Regions from separate parts of the Streptomyces sp. NPDC048057 genome, predicted to be linked through region 3. Evidence: riboswitches for the same ligand, from Rfam matches in the RefSeq annotation. Region 3 holds a riboswitch; each other region holds the start of a gene.
The links. Region 3 has a riboswitch for cobalamin ahead of AB0E05_RS22245 (prenyltransferase/squalene oxidase repeat-containing protein). Riboswitches for the same ligand answer to the same signal wherever they lie in the genome.

Region 1: another riboswitch for cobalamin. It lies ahead of AB0E05_RS15925 (iron ABC transporter permease); the one in region 3 lies ahead of AB0E05_RS22245 (prenyltransferase/squalene oxidase repeat-containing protein).
Region 2: another riboswitch for cobalamin. It lies ahead of metE (5-methyltetrahydropteroyltriglutamate--homocysteine S-methyltransferase); the one in region 3 lies ahead of AB0E05_RS22245 (prenyltransferase/squalene oxidase repeat-containing protein).

The regions. Positions count from the first base shown of each region.
Region 1 covers NZ_JBEZNF010000012.1:52,872-58,910, reverse strand. Annotated here, with positions in the region: gene AB0E05_RS15945 (alpha/beta hydrolase) at 1-1,225, shown strand, start outside; gene AB0E05_RS15940 (inositol monophosphatase family protein) at 1,256-2,047, shown strand; partial or broken gene AB0E05_RS15935 (beta-ketoacyl synthase N-terminal-like domain-containing protein) at 2,061-2,291, shown strand; partial or broken gene AB0E05_RS15930 (hypothetical protein) at 2,407-2,526, shown strand; cobalamin riboswitch at 2,587-2,734, shown strand; gene AB0E05_RS15925 (iron ABC transporter permease) at 2,825-3,949, shown strand; gene AB0E05_RS15920 (ABC transporter ATP-binding protein) at 3,946-4,731, shown strand; gene AB0E05_RS15915 (ABC transporter substrate-binding protein) at 4,777-5,787, shown strand; gene AB0E05_RS15910 (ABC transporter substrate-binding protein) at 5,993-6,039, shown strand, end outside.
Region 2 covers NZ_JBEZNF010000034.1:39,134-45,172, forward strand. Annotated here, with positions in the region: gene AB0E05_RS31395 (hypothetical protein) at 1-916, opposite strand, end outside; gene AB0E05_RS31400 (cytochrome P450) at 1,151-2,479, shown strand; gene metE (5-methyltetrahydropteroyltriglutamate--homocysteine S-methyltransferase) at 2,476-4,788, opposite strand; cobalamin riboswitch at 4,965-5,118, opposite strand; gene AB0E05_RS31410 (excinuclease ABC subunit UvrA) at 5,307-6,039, opposite strand, start outside.
Region 3 covers NZ_JBEZNF010000018.1:150,830-156,868, forward strand. Annotated here, with positions in the region: gene AB0E05_RS22235 (CbiQ family ECF transporter T component) at 1-314, opposite strand, end outside; gene AB0E05_RS22240 (hypothetical protein) at 388-1,317, opposite strand; gene AB0E05_RS22245 (prenyltransferase/squalene oxidase repeat-containing protein) at 1,317-4,013, opposite strand; cobalamin riboswitch at 4,219-4,348, opposite strand; cobalamin riboswitch at 4,472-4,547, shown strand; gene AB0E05_RS22250 (prenyltransferase/squalene oxidase repeat-containing protein) at 4,730-6,039, shown strand, end outside.

The sequences.
Region 1 (6,039 bases), on a different contig from region 3:
TGCCCCGTCCGCCCCACCTGCCGTCGCCGTCGAGCAGGCACCGGCCGACCGAGTGCCCGCCGTGCCCCGCGGCGCGGTGGTCAGGGCGACGTACGACCTCGGCGACACCGCCTTCGCGCCCAAGGTGCCCTTCCAGGGGCGGAACGAACTCGCCGCGGTGGTGCACCACCCGCGTGACCTGTCCCGGGGCGGTCATCCGCTGATCGTGATGCAGCACGGCCAGTGGACGACGTGCGCCGACCGACCGGCCCGGAACCGGTTGGCCGCGGCGAAACGCGCACGGGACGCCGCGCTGGCGGCCGGCGACGAGGCCGAAGCCGCCCGCCAGGAGAAGATCATCGAGGCGGCAGCGGAGGAACTGCTCGCCTGGCCGTGCCGCCCGGGCGTACCACCCCTGCCGAGCAGCGCGGGCTACGACTACCTCGCGCAGGAGCTGGCCGGGCGCGGCTTCATCGTCGTCTCCACGGGCGTGAACGGCATCAACGCGACCAGCTCCGGCCAGGCCGACACCGTCTACGAAGCACGCGCCGAGCTGATCGACCGACACCTCGCGCTCTGGCGCGACCTGGCCGCCGGCAAGGGCCCGCTCAAGGGCGGCCTCAAGGACACCGCGACCGGCGGCCCGAGCCGTGCCGACTTCCGAGGACGGATCGACTTCCGCCGCGTCGGGACGCTCGGCCACTCCATGGGCGGCGGCGGTGTGTTCCAGCACGCGGCCGACCCGCGGCACCGCAAGTGGCCCGCCGGGGTGCAGATCAAGGCCGTCTTCGCGATCGGACCGACCGCGAACTGGGACAACGAGCCCGTGACCAAGGTCCCGTTCGCCGAGCTGTGGGGCTCCTGCGACCGGGTCAACGCCGGACAGTTCTTCGCCTGGAACAAGGACGCCAACACCGTCCCGATCTACCGCTTCACCCCCAGGGGCGGAAACCACAACTACCCCAACACCCAGTGGTCGCCCTCCAGCGGACAGGTCGACGCCGAGGACGACGCCGTACCCGGGAAGAAGCCCGGACACTGCCTCTCGCAGGACGGCGAGCAGCGCGAGGACCGGCAGTTGGACGAGGCGACGCAGCGCCGGATCACCGTGGAGTACGCCACCGCCTTCTTCCGCCGCCACCTCGGGGGCGACACCACGACCGACGCGCTGCTCACCGGCCGCCGGCAACTGCCCGGCCTGAAGGGCGTGGTCGGCGTCGAGACCAGCAAGGGCCGCACACCGTAGCGCCGCGACCCCGGCGGTACGCTGCACCGCATGATCACTTCAAGCGGGGTCAACGACGACGTCGAGGTCGCCATCGCCGCGGTGCTCGCCGGCGCCGACGTGGTGCGCGACCTGTACGGCCAGCAGCTCGACCGCATCGACAAGGGCGCCGGCGACTTCGCCACCACCGCCGACGTCGCCGGTGAGAAGGCGATCCTCGACGTGATCCGCAGCGCCCGGCCCGAGGACGCCCTGCTCGGCGAGGAGGGCGGCCAACAGGGCGCCGCCGACACCGCCCGCCAGTGGCTGGTGGACCCCCTGTGCGGCACCCTGAACTACGCCGTGGGCACCACCGTGGTGGCCGTCAACGTGGCCCTGCGCGGCGGCGCCGCCGCGGTGGCCGACCCCTTCTCCGGCGAGGTCTTCCACACGGACGGAACGACCGCGCGGGTACGGCACGAGGGCGTCACCGCACCCCTGGAGCCGTCGCCCGTCTCGCGCCTGGTCGACGTCAACCTGGACCCGCCGTTCCCGAGCGCCCCCGGCTTCCGGGCGGTGGAGCTGCTGGCGCGCCCCGAGTTCACCGACCACTTCCGCCCCCGCGTCGTCTCCTCGTCGCTCGCCGTGACCTGGGTGGCCGCCGGGCGGCGCGCCGCGTACGTCACCGACGGCGGCGACCTGTCCGACAGCGTCCACTTCGCGGCCGGCATCGCGCTGTGCCGCGCCGCCGGCTGCGTGGTCACCGGCATCGACGGGGCGCCGCTCGGCTCGACGGGCCGCGGGCTCGTCGTCGCCGCGGACGCCGAGACGCACGAGCTGCTGATGGCGGCCATCGGGGCGTGAGCGCCGGGCCCCGCTGTACGGTCGACGGCTACCCGAGCTGGGGTGTCGAGGTACGGACCCGCAGCAGCGGCTCGTACTGGAGCTCGCCCGGGAGGCGCTGGAGGACGCCGGCCGCCGACCCGGGCGGCTCGCGGGCCGAGGCGCGGGCGTCTTCGTGGGCGCCATGTGGGACGCCTCCGGACCGGTGCTGGCCCGGGCCGGCCAGACCGGCGCGCGCTGCGCCATGACCGGCGCCCACCGCGGGACCGTGGCGCACCGCGTCTCGTACGCCCTGGACCTGCGCGGACCGAGCGTCGTCGTGGACATCCTCCGGCGCCCTGAGGGTCCCCAGCACGACGGGACAGGAAGAGGCCGTCCGGTTGGCACACCGCCGTGCCGGCACCGAACGGGACGGCGTGCAGTACGGGGAACCGCACGGAACCGGAACACCGGTCGGGGACCCGGTCGAGGCCGCAGCGTTCGGCGCGGCAGTGGGCGCAGAACGCACCACCGGGCCCCTCCTCGTGGGGTCGGTGAAGTCGAACATCGGTCACGGCCGCCGAAGTCATTCGGCGCGCCGACGGGTTACGCTTCCTGCGCCCTGTGGGGGAAGTCCGGTTGAAATCCGGCGCTGACCCGCAACGGTGGACGCCGTCCCGGCCCGGGACGGCGTGAGCCCGATCACCCACGGCGGCACACGATCCTGTCAACTCGCCGTGGACTGCGAGAGGATGCCCGGCCCGGTGCTCCGTGCCGCTCCTCCGGGGTGCACGGCCCGAGCCGAAAGAGGCTCCGCTCGTGGCCGTACGCACCGAAGGGACTCCGGCACCCCCACCGACGGAACGCGACGGGCCCCCGCACCCCGGAACGGCGCCGGCGACCGAACGACGGGTGCCGGTGCTCCCCTTACTGTTGGTCCTCGCCCTCGCCCTGCCGCTCTCCGTGGTCTGCGCCGTCGCCATCGGGGCGTCCGGCATCGGCTGGGGCCGGGCCCTGTCCCACCTGTGGGCCGGGCTGACCGGCGGCACCGTCCCCGCCGACCGGGTCGCCGAGTACACCATCGTCTGGGAACTGCGCTTTGCGCGCGCCGTGTTGGCCGCCGTGGTCGGCGCCGGCCTGGCCGCGATCGGCGTCGCGGTCCAGGCCATGGTGCGCAACGCGCTCGCCGACCCCTTCGTCCTCGGCATATCCTCCGGCGCCGCCGTCGGCGCCAACGCCGTCATGATCTTCGGCGCCTTCGCCGCACTCGGCGTCTGGGCCCTGTCCACCGCGGCCTTCGTCTCGGCCCTGCTGGCGATGGCCCTGGTGTACGCGATCGCCGGCAGCGCCGGGGGACTCACCCCCGTCCGACTCGTGCTCACCGGCACCGCCCTGTCCTACGGGTTCACGGCGATCACCACCTTCATGGTCTTCGCCGCCGAACACGGCGAAGCCGCCCGCTCGGCCATGATGTGGCTGCTCGGCAGCCTCGGCGGCGCCGACTGGGCCGCCGTCCCCGTCGCCGCCGGCGCCGTCCTCGCCGGACTCGTCCACCTCGGGCTCTCCGCACGGCGGCTGAACGCCCTCGCCATGGGTGACGAGACCTGCGCCGCGCTCGGCGTCGACCCGGACCGGCTGCGCCGGGAGCTCTTCGTCGTCTGCGCCGCGGTGACCGGCGCGGTGGTCGCGGTCAGCGGTGCCATCGGCTTCGTCGGGCTCATGGTCCCCCACGCCGTACGGATGCTCGTCGGCGCCGACCACCGCAAGGTCCTCCTGCTCGCCCCGCTGACGGGCGCCGTCCTGCTGGTCTGGGTGGACGTCCTGTCCCGGGTGGTGCTCGCCCCCGCCGAGCTCCCGGTGGGCGTGCTGACCGCGGTGATCGGCGTCCCGTGCTTCGTCCTGCTGCTGCGCGGTCGCGGCTATGCGTTCGGAGGCCGCGCATGAACGTCGACATCGACGAGGTGACCGTGACCGTCCACGGGGCGCGCTTGGTCCGGGACGTCTCCCTGCACGCCGACAGCGGCCGGCTGGTCGGCCTCGTCGGCCCCAACGGCAGCGGCAAGTCCACCCTGCTGCGGTGCGCCTACCGTGCGCTGCGCCCGTCCGCCGGCGCCGTCCGGCTGGACGGCGCCGACCTGCACGCCCTCAGCCCGCGCGAGGGGGCGCGGCGCGTGGCCGCACTCCCTCAGGAGACCGTCGGCGAGTTCGACTTCACCGCCTGGGAAGTGGTGGCCATGGGGCGACTGCCGCACCAGCGCGCCGCCGCGAGGACCACCGCCGACGACCGGGCGGCCTGCCGTGCCGCGCTGGACGCGGTGGGTGCGGCCCATCTGGTGGACCGCGGCTTCCTGTCCCTGTCCGGGGGAGAGAAGCAGCGGGTCCTCATCGCCCGGGCACTGGCACAGCGGCCCCGGGTGCTCGTCCTCGACGAACCCACCAACCACCTGGACATCGCCCAGCAGTTGGAGGTCCTGCCGCTGGTGCGCAACAGCGGGCTCACCGTGCTCACGGCGCTGCACGACCTCAATCTCGCGGCGGCGCACTGCGACGTCCTGTACGTGATCGACCGCGGCCGGATCGTCGCCGACGGACCGCCGCAGGAGGTGCTGACCGCGGATCTGCTCGCGAAGGTGTTCGGCGTCCGGGCCCACCGGGTCCGGCACCCCGCGTCGGGCGCGTTGCAGCTCCTCTTCGACCGACTGCCGGGCGACGGCCCGACCGCCTGACCCCCGTGCCCCTCCCCACCCGCACCCCAAGGAGACCTCACCGTGCTGTTCCTTCCCCGCCCCCTGCGCACTCCGGCGCTGCTGCTGACGACCGTCGCGGTCCTCACCGGCTGCGGCGCCACCGTCGAGCCGGCCGAGGGGGACCGGGACGACGCGGCACGCGGCCACTACCCGGTCACCGTGGAGAACTGCGGCGAGCGCCGCACCTTCACCAAGGCCCCCGAGCGGGTGGTCACCAATGACGTCGGCATCACGGAGATCATGTTCGCGCTCGGCCTGGAGGAGCGGATGGCCGGCTTCGTGATGCCGGACACCAAGGGCTCGGTGCACCGGGTCCCCTGGAAGGGCGGCTACGACCGCACCCCCTGGCTGTCCAAGAAGCGGATCAACACCGAGCTGGTGCTCGACGCACGGGCCGATCTGGTGTTCGCCGGCTGGAACTACGGCTTCGACGAGGGCGAGGGCTTCACCCCGGCGAAGCTCAAGGAACTCGGCATCGACTCGTACGTGCTGAGCGAGTCGTGCCGCAGCGGACGCACCAAGGCCCGGGGCGTGATGCCTCCGCTGGACGCGCTCTACACCGACCTGCTGAACCTGGGGAAGGTCTTCGACGTCGAGGACCGCGCGAAGGACCTGGTGGCCACCTTCCGCAAGGAAGTCGCGGACGCCGAGGCCATGGCGCCCCGCGGCGCCGACCGCCCCCGGGTCTTCCTCTACGACGACGGCCGCGACCGGCCCTTGACCTCCGGCGCCTTCGCCGGCCCGCACGACATCATCACCAGGGCCGGTGGCGACCACGTCATGAAGGACCTCAAGGACACCTGGACCACGGTCGGCTGGGAGACCGTCGTGGAGCGCGACCCCGAGGTGATCGTCATCAACAACTACGGGAACGTGAGCGCCGAGGAGAAGAAGCAGTTCCTGCTGTCGTACGCCCCGCTCGCCCGGGTGTCCGCGATCAGGAACAAGCGCTTCGTCGTCCTGGACTACGTCGACCTCGTGGAGAGCCCGCGCAACCCCTCGGCGATCGGCCGGCTCGCGAAGGAACTGCGCTGAGCGGTGCACGACCAGGTGGGGTGACGGCGCGCGAGCCGTACCGATTTCGATGCTCAGCCGTGAATGGCTTCATCATCTTCCGTTCCGAGCCACCCGGCTGCCAGCATCTGCGCACGTCGTCAAGACGCCACCCGTCACCCCACCACGCACGTCACCAGGCGTGGGAACCCGCCTGGTCCGACGCATGGCAACACGAGGAGTACCCATGGCAATCCGCAGACGCGCCGGCTCCCTCGCGGCCCTGGCCCTCGC
Region 2 (6,039 bases), on a different contig from region 3:
CCAGGTGGGCGACCCCGGTCGTCCCGTCGAACGTCCGCTTGGTCTCGGTGAACAGCAGCGCCCGGTGGCCGTAGGGCACGAGGAATCCGTACTGCTCCAGCACGACCTTGTTGTCCCGGCCGAGCCAGGCGTGGTGCTCCCAGTGCTTGAGGTTGAGCCCGGACGACGTGCTCGGCTCCCAGCGCCCGTCCAGGTCGAGGGTGGCGCCGGCGGCGCTCAGCGCCAGCAGTCCGACGTCCACGGGCGCCGCCACGGGCTCCGGCGGATTGGTCAGGGCGATGAGCTGGCGGAAGTCGAAGCCCTCCGGGTTCAGCGCGCCGAAGAGCTTCGCCTCCTGCTCGTCGGCGGGCTCGTCGGCGGCGACCACGCGGACGGTGGGCTGCGACTGCGGAACGGGCCGCCCGGTGGGGCCGCGCAACGCGAGCCGGGTGTGCCACAGCTCGGTGCGGCCGTCGTGCTCGACCGGCGTCTCGGCGTGGTCCCACGTCGCGAACTGCTCCGGCGTCAGGTGCAACCAGTCCACGACCAGCAGATCGGTCTCCAGCCCGCCGGGCCGCCCGGCCGCCGGCACCACCCGCATGACCCACTGCCACCACCGCAGCAGCCCGGCCTCGCTGTACGGGAGCGTCTTGACCGTCTCCGGCACGACGAAGGCGATCCGGCTCGGCCCCACCGCGCGGGCCGCCGTGTCACCCGGAGCGGGCCGGTTCGGCTCGCCCTCGTACACCGTCTGCTCGGTGACGTGCTGCGACTCGAACCGGGCGACCACGTAGGCGCGCTGCGCGGGGTCGACCCGACGCACCTGCGGGGGGTCGGCGGCGAGGTCCGGCCGCAGGTTGTAGAAGTCGAAGTCGATGACCAACATGTCCTGCGGTCGTACGAGCCGAACGCTCGCCACCGGAGCCGGAGCACTCATGCCGGACCCTCCGCACTGTCGAGAGGGCACTACGTATAGCGGGCCGCAAGTCGCCCGGAGAATCCCCCGAACGGGTTACTGCGGAGCGCGCCGGGCGGCCGGATCGGCCGGGATCGGCGCGGAACCCGCCGGTCCGGTCGTGATGGGCTGTCGGGCGGACGACTCCGTCGCCTACAGTGCGGGCGGACCGCGCCCGGTCCGCAGACGCACCAGCCGCCGAACAGGAGCACCCCCGTGGCCACCCGTGTCCCTCCCGGCAGCCCGCCGCCCGAGCCGCTCCCGACCGGCCGACCGGTCCCCGAACTCGCCCCCGAAGCCGTCGCGCAGTGGCGGGAGCGGGGCGGTGACCTCGTCGACCTGCTCACCGAGGCCCAACGGCAGCTCGGCGGCGTGGCCGCGGTCCGGCTCGGACCGCGCCCCACCGTCCTGGTGACCGCGCCCCCGGCGGTGCAGCACGTGCTCGCGCTCCACCCCGACCGCTACGTCAAGCGCTCGCACCGCGCCCGGATGCTGATCGGGGACGGCGTGCTGTCGGCGACGGGCGAGGCGTGGCAGCGCCAACGGCGCCTGCTCCAGTCCCAGTTCACCGGCCGGGGCATGCGGCGTTACGAGGAGCGGATCGCCGAGGCCGCCCGGATCACCGCCGAGCGCTGGGCGGGCCACGCCCGCAGCGGGGAGGTCTTCGACGTCGGCGAGGAGATGCGCCGCTTCGCCCTGGACACCATCTGGCGGTCCCTGACCGGACACCCCGTCGACGCGGAGACGGAGCGGACCCTGGGCGAGATGCCCGCGGTGGTGGCCGCGCTGCCGAGCCTGCCGGCCGACGAGGTCTCCGCGAAGGAGGCCGTCGCCGCGGAGCTGGCCAGGATCGACGCCTTGGCGAGCCGGGCCATCGCCGCCGCCCGCGACGGCGACGAAGGACCCGACGGCCCGGGCCTCCTGCACGTCCTGATCGAAGCATCCGCAACCCGCCCCGAGTACACGGACCGGCTGATTCGCGACGAGCTGGTCACCCTGCTCCTCGCCGGCCACGAGACCACGGCCACCACCCTGACCTGGCTCCACCTCCTGTTGGACGAGAACCCGCAGGCCCGGGAGCGGGCGCTGGCCGCGGGCGAAGCGGGCACCCCCGAGCGGCGGCAGGCCGTGCAGGCCCTCGTCCACGAAACGCTGCGGTTCTACCCGTCCGCGTGGATCCTGCCGCGTTGGACGGCGCAGGACGACGTCCTCGCCGGACACGCGATCGAGGCCGGCACCGACGTCCTGGTCTGCCCGTACCTGACGCACCGCGACCCCGACGTGTGGGAAGCGCCCGGGGCGTTCGACCCCGAGCGCTTCACCACCCCCGGGCGGCGCCCCGACCAGTCGGGCAGCTACCTCCCCTTCGGGCTCGGGCCGCGGGCCTGCCTCGGCCTCCAGTTCGCGCTCCGGGAGTCCACCGTCCTCCTGGAACAGCTACTGCCCCTGTACGTCCCGCGCTTCGACGCCGTCCCGAAGGGGGCCGCGTACGGCATCACCGTGCGCCCCGACGGGCCGACGCCCGCCACGCTCGAAGCGTCCTAGCCCAGCTCCGCGCGGACGGTGCGCGCCGCGGCGACGAGGTGTTCCAGGCAGGCCCGGGTCTCGGCCCAACCCCGGGTCTTCAGACCGCAGTCGGGGTTGACCCACAGCCGTCCGGCGGGGATGGCCTCCAGCCCGGTGCGCAGCAGCGCCGCGGCCTCCTCGACGCTCGGCACCCGGGGCGAGTGGATGTCCCAGACGCCGGGGCCGGCCTCCCGCGGATAGCCGTGGGAGGCGAGTTCGCGGGCCACCTGCATGTGGGAGCGGGCGGCTTCCAGGCTGATGACGTCGGCGTCGAGGTCGTCGATGGCCTGGACGACGTCGCCGAACTCGGCGTAGCACATGTGGGTGTGGATCTGGGTGCCGGCGGCGACGCCGCCGGTGGTGAGCCGGAACGCTTCGGTGGCCCAGGCGAGGTAGTCGGGCCGGTCGTCGGCGCGCAGCGGCAGGGTCTCGCGCAGCGCTGGCTCGTCGACCTGGATCACCGACGTCCCCGCCGCCTCCAGGTCCCCGACCTCGTCGCGCAGGGCGAGGGCGACCTGCCGGGCGGTGTCGCCGAGGGGCTGGTCGTCGCGGACGAACGACCAGGCGAGCATGGTGACCGGGCCGGTGAGCATGCCTTTGACGGGGCGGTCGGTGAGCGACTGGGCGTAGGTGGTCCAGCGCACGGTCATCGGCTCGGGGCGGGAGACGTCGCCGGCGAGGATCGGCGGGCGGACGTAGCGGGTGCCGTACGACTGGACCCAGCCGTGCCGGGTGGCGAGGTAGCCGGTGAGCTGCTCGGCGAAGTACTGGACCATGTCGTTGCGTTCGGGTTCGCCGTGCACCAGGACGTCGAGTCCGGTCTTCTCCTGGAAGGCCAGCACCTCGGCGATCTCGGCCCGGATGCGCTGCTCGTAGCCGGCGGTGTCGATCCGGCCGGCCCGCAGGTCCGCGCGGGCCACCCGCAACTCGTCGGTCTGCGGGAACGAGCCGATGGTGGTGGTCGGCAGCAGCGGCAGCCCGAGGCGTTCGCGCTGGGCCGCGGTGCGCTGCGCGTACGGCTGGGAGCGGCGGGCGTCGGCGTCTGTCACCGCGCGGGCGCGGGCGCGTACGGCCGGGTCCCGGGTGACGGGGGAGGCGGCACGGGAGGCGAGGGCGGCCCGGTTGGCGGTGAGTTCCGCGGTGATGGCGTCGGTGCCGCGGGCCAGGCCCTCGGCGAGGGCGACGACCTCGGCGACCTTCTGCCGGGCGAAGGAGAGCCAGCGCAGGATCTGCGGATCGACGTCCCGCTCCAGGGCAGCGTCCAGGGGGACGTGCAGCAGGGAGCAGGAGGCGGCCACGTCGACGCGGTCGGCGAGACCGAGGAGGGTGCCGAGGGCGGCGAGGGACTTCTCCAGGTCGTTCGCCCAGACGTTGCGCCCGTTGACGACGCCGGCGACCAGGCGCTTGCCCGTCAGGCCCCCGACGGCGGCCAGCGCGTCGAGGTTGGCGGCGGCGGACTCGGTGAAGTCCAGGGCGAGCCCGTCGACCGGCGCCGCGGCGAGGACGGGCAGCGCCGCTCCGAGCCGGCCGAAGTAGGAGGCCACCAGCAGCTTCGGACGGTCCGTCAGGGTGCCGAGGAGCCGGTAGGCGCGGCGCGCGGCATTAAGCTCGGCCGGGGTGCGGTCCTGGACGAGCGCGGGCTCGTCGAGCTGGACCCAGGCGGCGCCGGCCGCACGCAGATCGGCGAGGACCTCCGCGTACACCGGCAGGAGCCGGTCCAGCAGGGTCAGCGGATCGAAGTCCGCGGCCACTCCCGGAGCGGGCTTGGCGAGCAGCAGGTAGGTGACGGGCCCGACGAGCACGGGCCGCGGGGTCAGCCCCAGCGCCAGTGCCTCCGTCAGCTCGGCGACCTGCTTGCCCGAGTCGGCGGTGAACACCGTGTCCGGCCCCAGCTCCGGCACCAGGTAGTGGTAATTCGTGTCGAACCACTTGGTCATCTCCAGCGGGGCGACGGCCTGGGTGCCGCGGGCCATCGCGAAGTACCCGTCGAGGGCGTCCGCGGCGACGGCCGTCCGATGGCGCTCGGGTACGGCGCCCACCATGACGGTGGTGTCCAGGACGTGGTCGTAGTACGAGAAGTCACCGGTCGGGACCTCGTCGACGCCGGCCGCCGCCAGCTCCCGCCATGTGTCGCGGCGCAGCTCGGCCGCGGTGGCGTGCAGGGCTCCGGCGGTGACGCGGCCCTTCCAGTAGCCCTCGATCGCCTTCTTCAACTGCCGGCCCCGACCCTGACGGGGGTAGCCGTACACGGTGGCCCGTGCTGCCGCGGCTGCGGACTCGGTGGTCACGGAGATCTCCTTCGCGAGATGAATCCCTGAGGTCCCGGTGACGGGACGGGGGCGCGAAGGGGTGACGGTGCGAAGGGCGCGCGCCGGGGCGCGGTCGTCCTTCGCCGTACACGCCGACCCGCCCACGAGGTCACCGGGAAGACCGCGCGCGGATCGTCCGCGTGCGGGCAACGGGCAGGTCTTCGGACTCGCGGGCACGCCTGCCGGTCTCCCGGCGGGCACCTACTGGCCGTCGCTTCCCAGGTCCTTCGCGGACCCAGTGCGTATGACGGCGGTCGTTCCCGCTCACCGCTGCGGGGCAGTCCCGGATTCCCACCGGGTTCCCTCTTACGACGCGTTCCGTCTGGCGGACGGGGCGAACCAGCTGCACCGGTCACCCTAGCGGGCGGTCGGCCAGCGGCGGCAGGGCGCGTCCGGCATCCGGATGGTGAGGTGGACCACGCCGACCGGGTCGCCCGCGCGCCGGGGGCGGGGCGCCGTCGCGGCCCCGCCCCCTTCCGACCACCGTCCGGTGGAGGTCAGCCGCCGTTGACGTACGTCCGCAGATGGTGCGCGGTCAGGGTGTCGCCCTCGCTGACGAGTTGCCGCGGGGTGCCGGTGAAGACGACCTCCCCGCCGTCGTGGCCGCCGCCCGGTCCGATGTCGACGATCCAGTCGGCGTGGGCCATCACCGCGAGGTGGTGTTCGATCACGATGACCGAGTTGCCGCCGTCCACCAGCCGGTCGAGCAGGGCCAGCAGCTTGTCGACGTCGGCGAGGTGCAGACCGGTGGTCGGTTCGTCGAGGACGTACGTCGACGCCTTCTCCGCCATGTGGATGGCGAGCTTCAGCCGCTGGCGCTCGCCGCCGGAGAGGGTGTTCAGGGGCTGGCCGAGCCGCAGGTAGCCGAGGCCCACGTCGGCGAGCCGGCCGAGGACGGCGTGCGCCTGGCCCGAGGGGAAGAAGTCGTACGCCTCCTTCACCGGCATGTCCAGGACCTCGCTGATGTTCTTGCCGCGCAGCTTGTAGGTGAGGACCTCGGGGGTGTAGCGCTTGCCCTCGCACTTCTCGCAGACGGTGGTGACGCCGGCCATCATCGCCAGGTCGGTGTAGATGAGCCCGGCGCCGTTGCAGGCGGGGCAGGCGCCTTCGGAGTTGGCGCTGAACAGGGCCGCCTTGACGCCGTTGGCCTTGGCGAAGGCGGTGCGGACGGAGTTGAGCAGGCCGGTGTACGTCGCCGGGTTGGAGCGGCGCGAACCGCGGATGGGGGAC
Region 3 (6,039 bases):
CCCGCGTACCAGTCGGGCGTGGGGATGTGCGGCAGCGAGAACAGGAACGTGTCGTCGGGGGTGATGCCGGTGGCGAACACCGCCCGGAAGACGACCCGGATCGCGACCACGACCAGCGCCAGCCACAGGTAGTAGTGGAAGCCACGCGCCCACGGCGCCTCGGTGCGGCGCGCGGTGACCACGTACCCGAGGACGGCGAGGACGAGGAAGAGCAGCAGCGGGTTGTTGGTGCGGCTGACCGCGGTGGCCAGGGCCAGCGCCCACAGCCACCACGCCAACGGGTGCAGGGTGCGCGGCAGCCGCCGGCCGCTCAAACCGGGGGACGCCGACGAAGCGGCGGACGGGTCGGTGGCGAGTGCGGTGGTACGGGACGTCGAACGGTCCTTGCTACCGGGCACGGCGGCGCCGTCTGGCCGTGATCACGGCCGCCGCGCCGAGCGCCGCGACCAGCCCCACCGTGGCGAGCACCGGGACGATCGAGCCCGAGTCGTGCTCGGCGTCGGCCGCGGGCGCCGCGTCCACCACCCTCGGACCACTGCTCGGCCCCGCCAGCGCACCGGGCGTGGTGCCATCGGACGGCGACGGCGCGGTGGCCGAGGGGGAGGCGGTGGGGCTCGACGACGAGGACGACCGGGACGTCGGCGGCGGCGATGCCGGCGCGGACGGGGGCGCCGTACGGGTGGGCGCGGGACCAGTGTCCGTGCCGGGTGGCGGCGGGGCGGCCCGCTCGGTGGACCGCGGCGGTGCCGCGGCCGTGCCACCGCCGGTCGGGGCGGTGTTGCGGGCGCGCAGTTGGTCCGGGGTGACCTTGGGCCGCCCCTTGGTGCCCCCGACGTCGGTGCCGCCGAAGATCCACAGATCGACGCTGCCGGGCTTCGGCTCGTACAGCATCGCGCCCAACTGGCTGTACTCCCAGGTGTTCTTCCCCGGGTCCGCGTGCCAGTACGACCAGTAGGCTGAGGCGGGCGGGGTCAGGATGCAGTCCTCCTGCTCCGGCGGCGGGAACTGCCTGCCCCCCTTGTGCCCGCTGTAGCCGATCCGGCAGATGAACGCCGGGCCGTCGTGTCCGGTGCCCGTGGTGCGCCAACCGCCCTGGTTGAGCAGTTCGTGACCCGTGGTGGGGGTGGTCCCGCAGGACCGGTAGATCGGGCCGCCCCAGCGGCTGAAGTCCACCGCGAGCACCACGCCCGACGAGGTCGTGCAGCGCCCCATCGGCTGGGGCGCCGCCGCGACGGGGGCGGCCGACGCTCCGAGGGCCGCGCCGAGCAGCGCGAGCGCGGCCACCGCGTGCGCCACGGCCCGTACGGTCCGGGGCATCACAGGACGTGCCCCTTCCCGGGCGCCGCCCGCCTGCGGCGGGTGACGACGGCGGCGAGCAGTCCGACGAGCACCAGAGCGGTAGCCGTCGCCACCAGCCACAGGACGGGGGCACCGGTGGACGCGAGCCGGCCGCCGTGGGAGTCGCCGTGGGCGTCCGGGCCGCCAGTGGGGTCCACCGGAGTGACGATGTCGGGCACCTTCGGGTCCTGGCCCTGGTCCGGGCCGGGGTCCGGCTGCGGCGAGGTCCCGTCCAGGCTGCGGGTGAGCGTGCCGAAGGAGATCCCGGTGGTGCCGCCGACGGCCTGGGTGGAGGCCCGTACGTCCGAGCCGCGCTGGCCCTCCTTGGCCACGTCGAATCCGCCGTCCGGGTTCTGCTGCGCGGCGAGGAACGCCCGGGCGCGGGAGATCCGTTCGCGGTGCGCGCCGGCGTCGAGGGACAGGCCCTGGACGGCGAGTGCCGCGGAGTTGGTGGAGGTGCCGGCGGCGCCGGGGAAACCGCCGTCCGGCAGTTGCTTGCTCGCGATCCAAGTCAGCGCCCGGTCGACGGCCGCGTCCGCCTTTGCCCCGCCGACCAGGTCCAGGGCCATCGCGGCGATCGCGGTGGAGTCGACGTCCGCATCACCGGTCGGCGGGACCAGGCTCGGCCAGGCGCCCGACGGGTGTTGGAGGGAGAGCAGATACGCCACCGGGGCCGCCGCCGCGGCCCGCTCGCCCGCCCGCAGTTGGGCGATGACGCCCAGGGACTGGCCGAAGACGGACGGCGCGTGGGTGTAGGCGCCCTTGGCGGGGCACGAGCGGTCCGCGCCCGGGCTCGGGGTCTTGCAGACGGCCTTGCCCAGGGCGGCGATCAGATCACGACCGCCGAAGTTGCGCGGGTCGCGCTCCACGACCTGGGCGAGGACCGCCGTCTTGGCGAGGGCGCCGCCCACGGCCTGTCGACCGCCCGCGCCGGTCCAGTCGTGCACCGCCCGGCCCTCGCCGTCCTTGCCTCCGCGGTCCAGGAAGTCGACGATCCCGCGCAGCTTGGCGTTGTTCAGGCCGGTGGCCGCCAGCGCGTACGCACCGTCGATGGTGAGGCCGAAGTCGGCACGCGGCGAAGCGGGACCCGAGGTGTAGTAGCGGCCACGCACCAGCCGGTCGGCGTGGGTGAGGTATGCCACGCCCTTCTTCAGGTCAGGCCCCTCGCCCGGGTCGCCGTCACCGGGCCCGGGCCCGGGGCCTGGCCCTGGACCCGGGCCAGGTCCAGGCCCGGGCCCGGGCGTGTCCGGCTTCTTGACCACGAGGGTCAGCAGGTCGGTGTCCTGTCCCGCGAGCACGGCGGGCGCCGTCGCGTACGCGGACGCCTCGCTCGCCTCCTCGTCGAACCCGAAGCCGCCGAGGGAGAACTGCTTGCCCGCGAGCCAAGCGACCGCGGCGTCGGCGCGCGCCGCGTCCCCGAGGGCCCGCAGGGCCTGCGCCGCGTATGCGGTGGCCACCGTGCTCGCGTTCGGCGCGCCCGTGTAGACGGGGAACGCGCCGTCGCTGCGCTGCTGCCCGGTGAGGTACGTGCGCGCCCGGGCCACGTCGGCGTCGTGGCCCCCCGCCTGGCGGAGCGCCAACGTCACCAGGCCCGTGGCGTGCGGTTCGCCGTCGCACAGCTCCCCGGGCGCGATCAACAGGCTGGTGAAGCCGCCGTCGGCGCAGGCGAGTTGGGTCAACCGGGTCACCGCGTCGGCCGGTGGCCGCACCCCGGCGCGCAGCACCGCCAGCACGGCCAGCGACTGCCCTTCGGCGGACGAGGCGTGGCGGAAGTCGCCCCGGGCGGTGCAGCCGGGGGTGGGGCGGGCCGGGTCCGGATCCGTCGCGCACACGTTGTCGACCAGGTCACCGACGAGGTCGTGGCCGCCGAAGTCGCGCGGGTCCTCGCCGACGACCTGCGCCAGCAGGGCGAGCCGGGCCGCCGCGATCGCGTCCGGAGCGGCGTCCTTCCCGTCCCGGTAGGCGTAATCGGTGGTACGGGCGCGCAGGTAGGCCGTCACCTTGTCGAGCGCGGCGCTCTTGCCGCTGCCCGCGGCCAGCGCGTACGCCGCCTCCGTGGTCAGCAGGTAGTTGGGGGTGCCCGGGCCTTCGTTCGCGGGGTCGACGATCCGCTCCCCGTCGGTGAGCCGGCTCCGGAACCAGTCCGCGGCGGCCTTGGCCCGCACCTCGCCCGGTCCGGCGCCGGCGCGCACCTGATCGGGCGTGAAGGACGGCTTGCCGCCGCTGCCGCCGATCTCGGTGGCGCCGAAGACCCACGCGTCCACGTCGCCGGGCTTCAACTGCCTCCCCATCGCGCCGTACTGGCTGTAGCGCCACTCCTTGTCGGTCGGGGCGGCGACCCAGTACGACCAGTACGCCGACGCGGGCGGGGTGTGCTGGCACTTCTCCTGCTCCGGGGCGGGGTACTGCTTCCCGGCGGCGACCTCGGGGTGGCCGATGCGGCAGATGAAGCCCGGGCCGTCGTGGTCGGTGCCGGCGGTGGTGAACCCGCCCTGCCGGAGCAGTTCGTAGCCGGTCTTCGCCCCGGTCGCGCAACCGCGCTGGACGGGTCCCCGGAAACGGCCGAAGTCGACCGCGACGACGGAGCCCTTGGCGGGGGTGCACGCATCCAGCGGTTCGCCGGCAACCACGGTGTCCGAAGGGGCGGCGACGGCGGCGGGCGCAACGGCGAACACCGCGCTCGCGCAGCACGTCAGCACCGCCACCACCAGCGGCAGCAGGGCCCTCGGCCCGGATCTGAACCCGTCTGTGCGTCCCGTCCCTGCCACCGCGACCCCTCGTGTCGTCCGGGCGGACCGGGGCGTGGCGGGGCGGGGTCCACGGGCAGGACGCACCGCGGGACGACCGGTCGACCACGCCGTAGTCCGCGACGGCGCTTCTCGCTGTGCACCCACTCCAGGCAGTCCGGCTCACCCGTCCTCGGACGGGTCCACGGTTGCGGGTCAGCGCCGGGATTCGACCGGCTTCCCCTGGACGTGAGCGTGTATCAGCCGGATTGGAACACGTGGCCGAAGTGAGCGTCAAGATGCCCCCGCACGGCGCTGGTCACCCGCTGTGGATCCCCCTCGATCCCCGCAAGGCGGCCTGCTGGCGCGCCAGTTGGCGCTCGGGTAGCGTCCAGGGCTGTCACACGGGGGAATCCGGTGGGAGTCCGGAACTGACGCGCAGCGGTGTGGGACGGCCGAGGGCCGTACCGAGTCCGAATGCCCGTGCGGCACGCACCACCCAGGAAGCCGTTACCTCGCGTTCGGACGGCGGCCCCACCGTCTTCTCCGCGGCCCCGGTCCCCGCAAGCACCGCGGCCGGGCAGGGGCGGGACCGGTCGGCGTCCCCCACCCCAGGAGCAGGCCATGTCCCGTACTCGATCCCCGCAGCGCGCCGCCCGCGGCGGCTGCGCCTCCTCGTCACCGCGCCGGCGGTCGCGGGCGCCCTCGCGCTGGGCGCGTCGCCCGCGTCGGCCACTTCGACGCCCGCGCAGATAGCCGCGTCGAAGGCGATCGGCGTGACGTATCTGAAGTCCCTCCAAGCCGCGGACGGTTCGTACGCGGGCTCCGGCCTGTCGAACGAGTGGGCCTTCAGCGCCTTCGCCGCGGCCGGCACCGCCGCGGTGGACGTCACCCCGGGCGGCGACGCCAGCAAGAACGCCCGGACCGTGTACCGCAACCTGCTGACCACCCCCGGCTGGCCCTCCGCCTCCCCCCGCGTCACGGACTACGAGCGCGGCGTCCTCAATGCGTACGCCGCCGGCATCGACCCGGCCCGGGTCTCGGAGTCCCGCAACCTCATCGCCGACGTCTACGGCTTCTGGCAGAGCGCCGAGCCGGGCTACTTCGGCCCCTCGGCGACGTACAACGGGACCGTGTTCGCGGGCCTCGCGCTCGGTGGGGCGAGAACCCAGTCCGGTGCGCAGCGCGTGCCGCAGGCCCTGCTGGACGCGGTCGTCACCCGCATCCGGGCCAACCAGCACGACGACGGCGGCTGGGACTACCAGAAGGCAGAAGGCGACCCGGCGCGGCTGGCGGCGCCCGGGGACGTCGACATGACCGGTGCGTCGATGGCCGCGCTCTGCGCGGCCGGCGTCCCCAACACGGACCCGGACGTCGTCCAGGCCAGGACCTTTTTGAAGAACAAGCTCGACGCCGCATCGGGCGCCTTCAACGCGATGTTCGGACAGAACACCAACTCCAACGGCTGGGCCGTCTCCGGGCTGCACGCCTGCGGCATCAACCCGCAGACCGGGGACTTCCTCACCAGCAAGACGCCGGTCGACTTCCTGATCGCCCAGCAGTTCAAGCCGGGCGGCGGCTTCCGCTACCTGCCCACCGACACCGCACCCTCGGCGTACTCCTCCATCGACGCGCTGCGGGCGGTCGCGGGCGGCGGGTTCACCGCCGCCCCGCCCACCCCGACGACGGCCGGCGCCCCGCGGTGGGTGGGCGCGAGCTCCTTCACCGCCGGGACCGCGACCGAAGTGGCGCTCAGCGTCGACGACGGCGCCGGCGGGCTGAAGGTCTGCTCGGTGCCCTTCACCCCGACCGGTGCCACCACCACCCTCGGGGACGTGCTGGCAGCCGCGAGCGCGGCGGCGGTGCCGGCCGGCTGCGTCACCGGCGTCACCCCCTCGTCCGGCAGCGGCCCGATCACCTCGCTCAACGGCAAGGCGAACAGCGGCTCGTCCATCTGGAAGGCCAGCGTCGACGG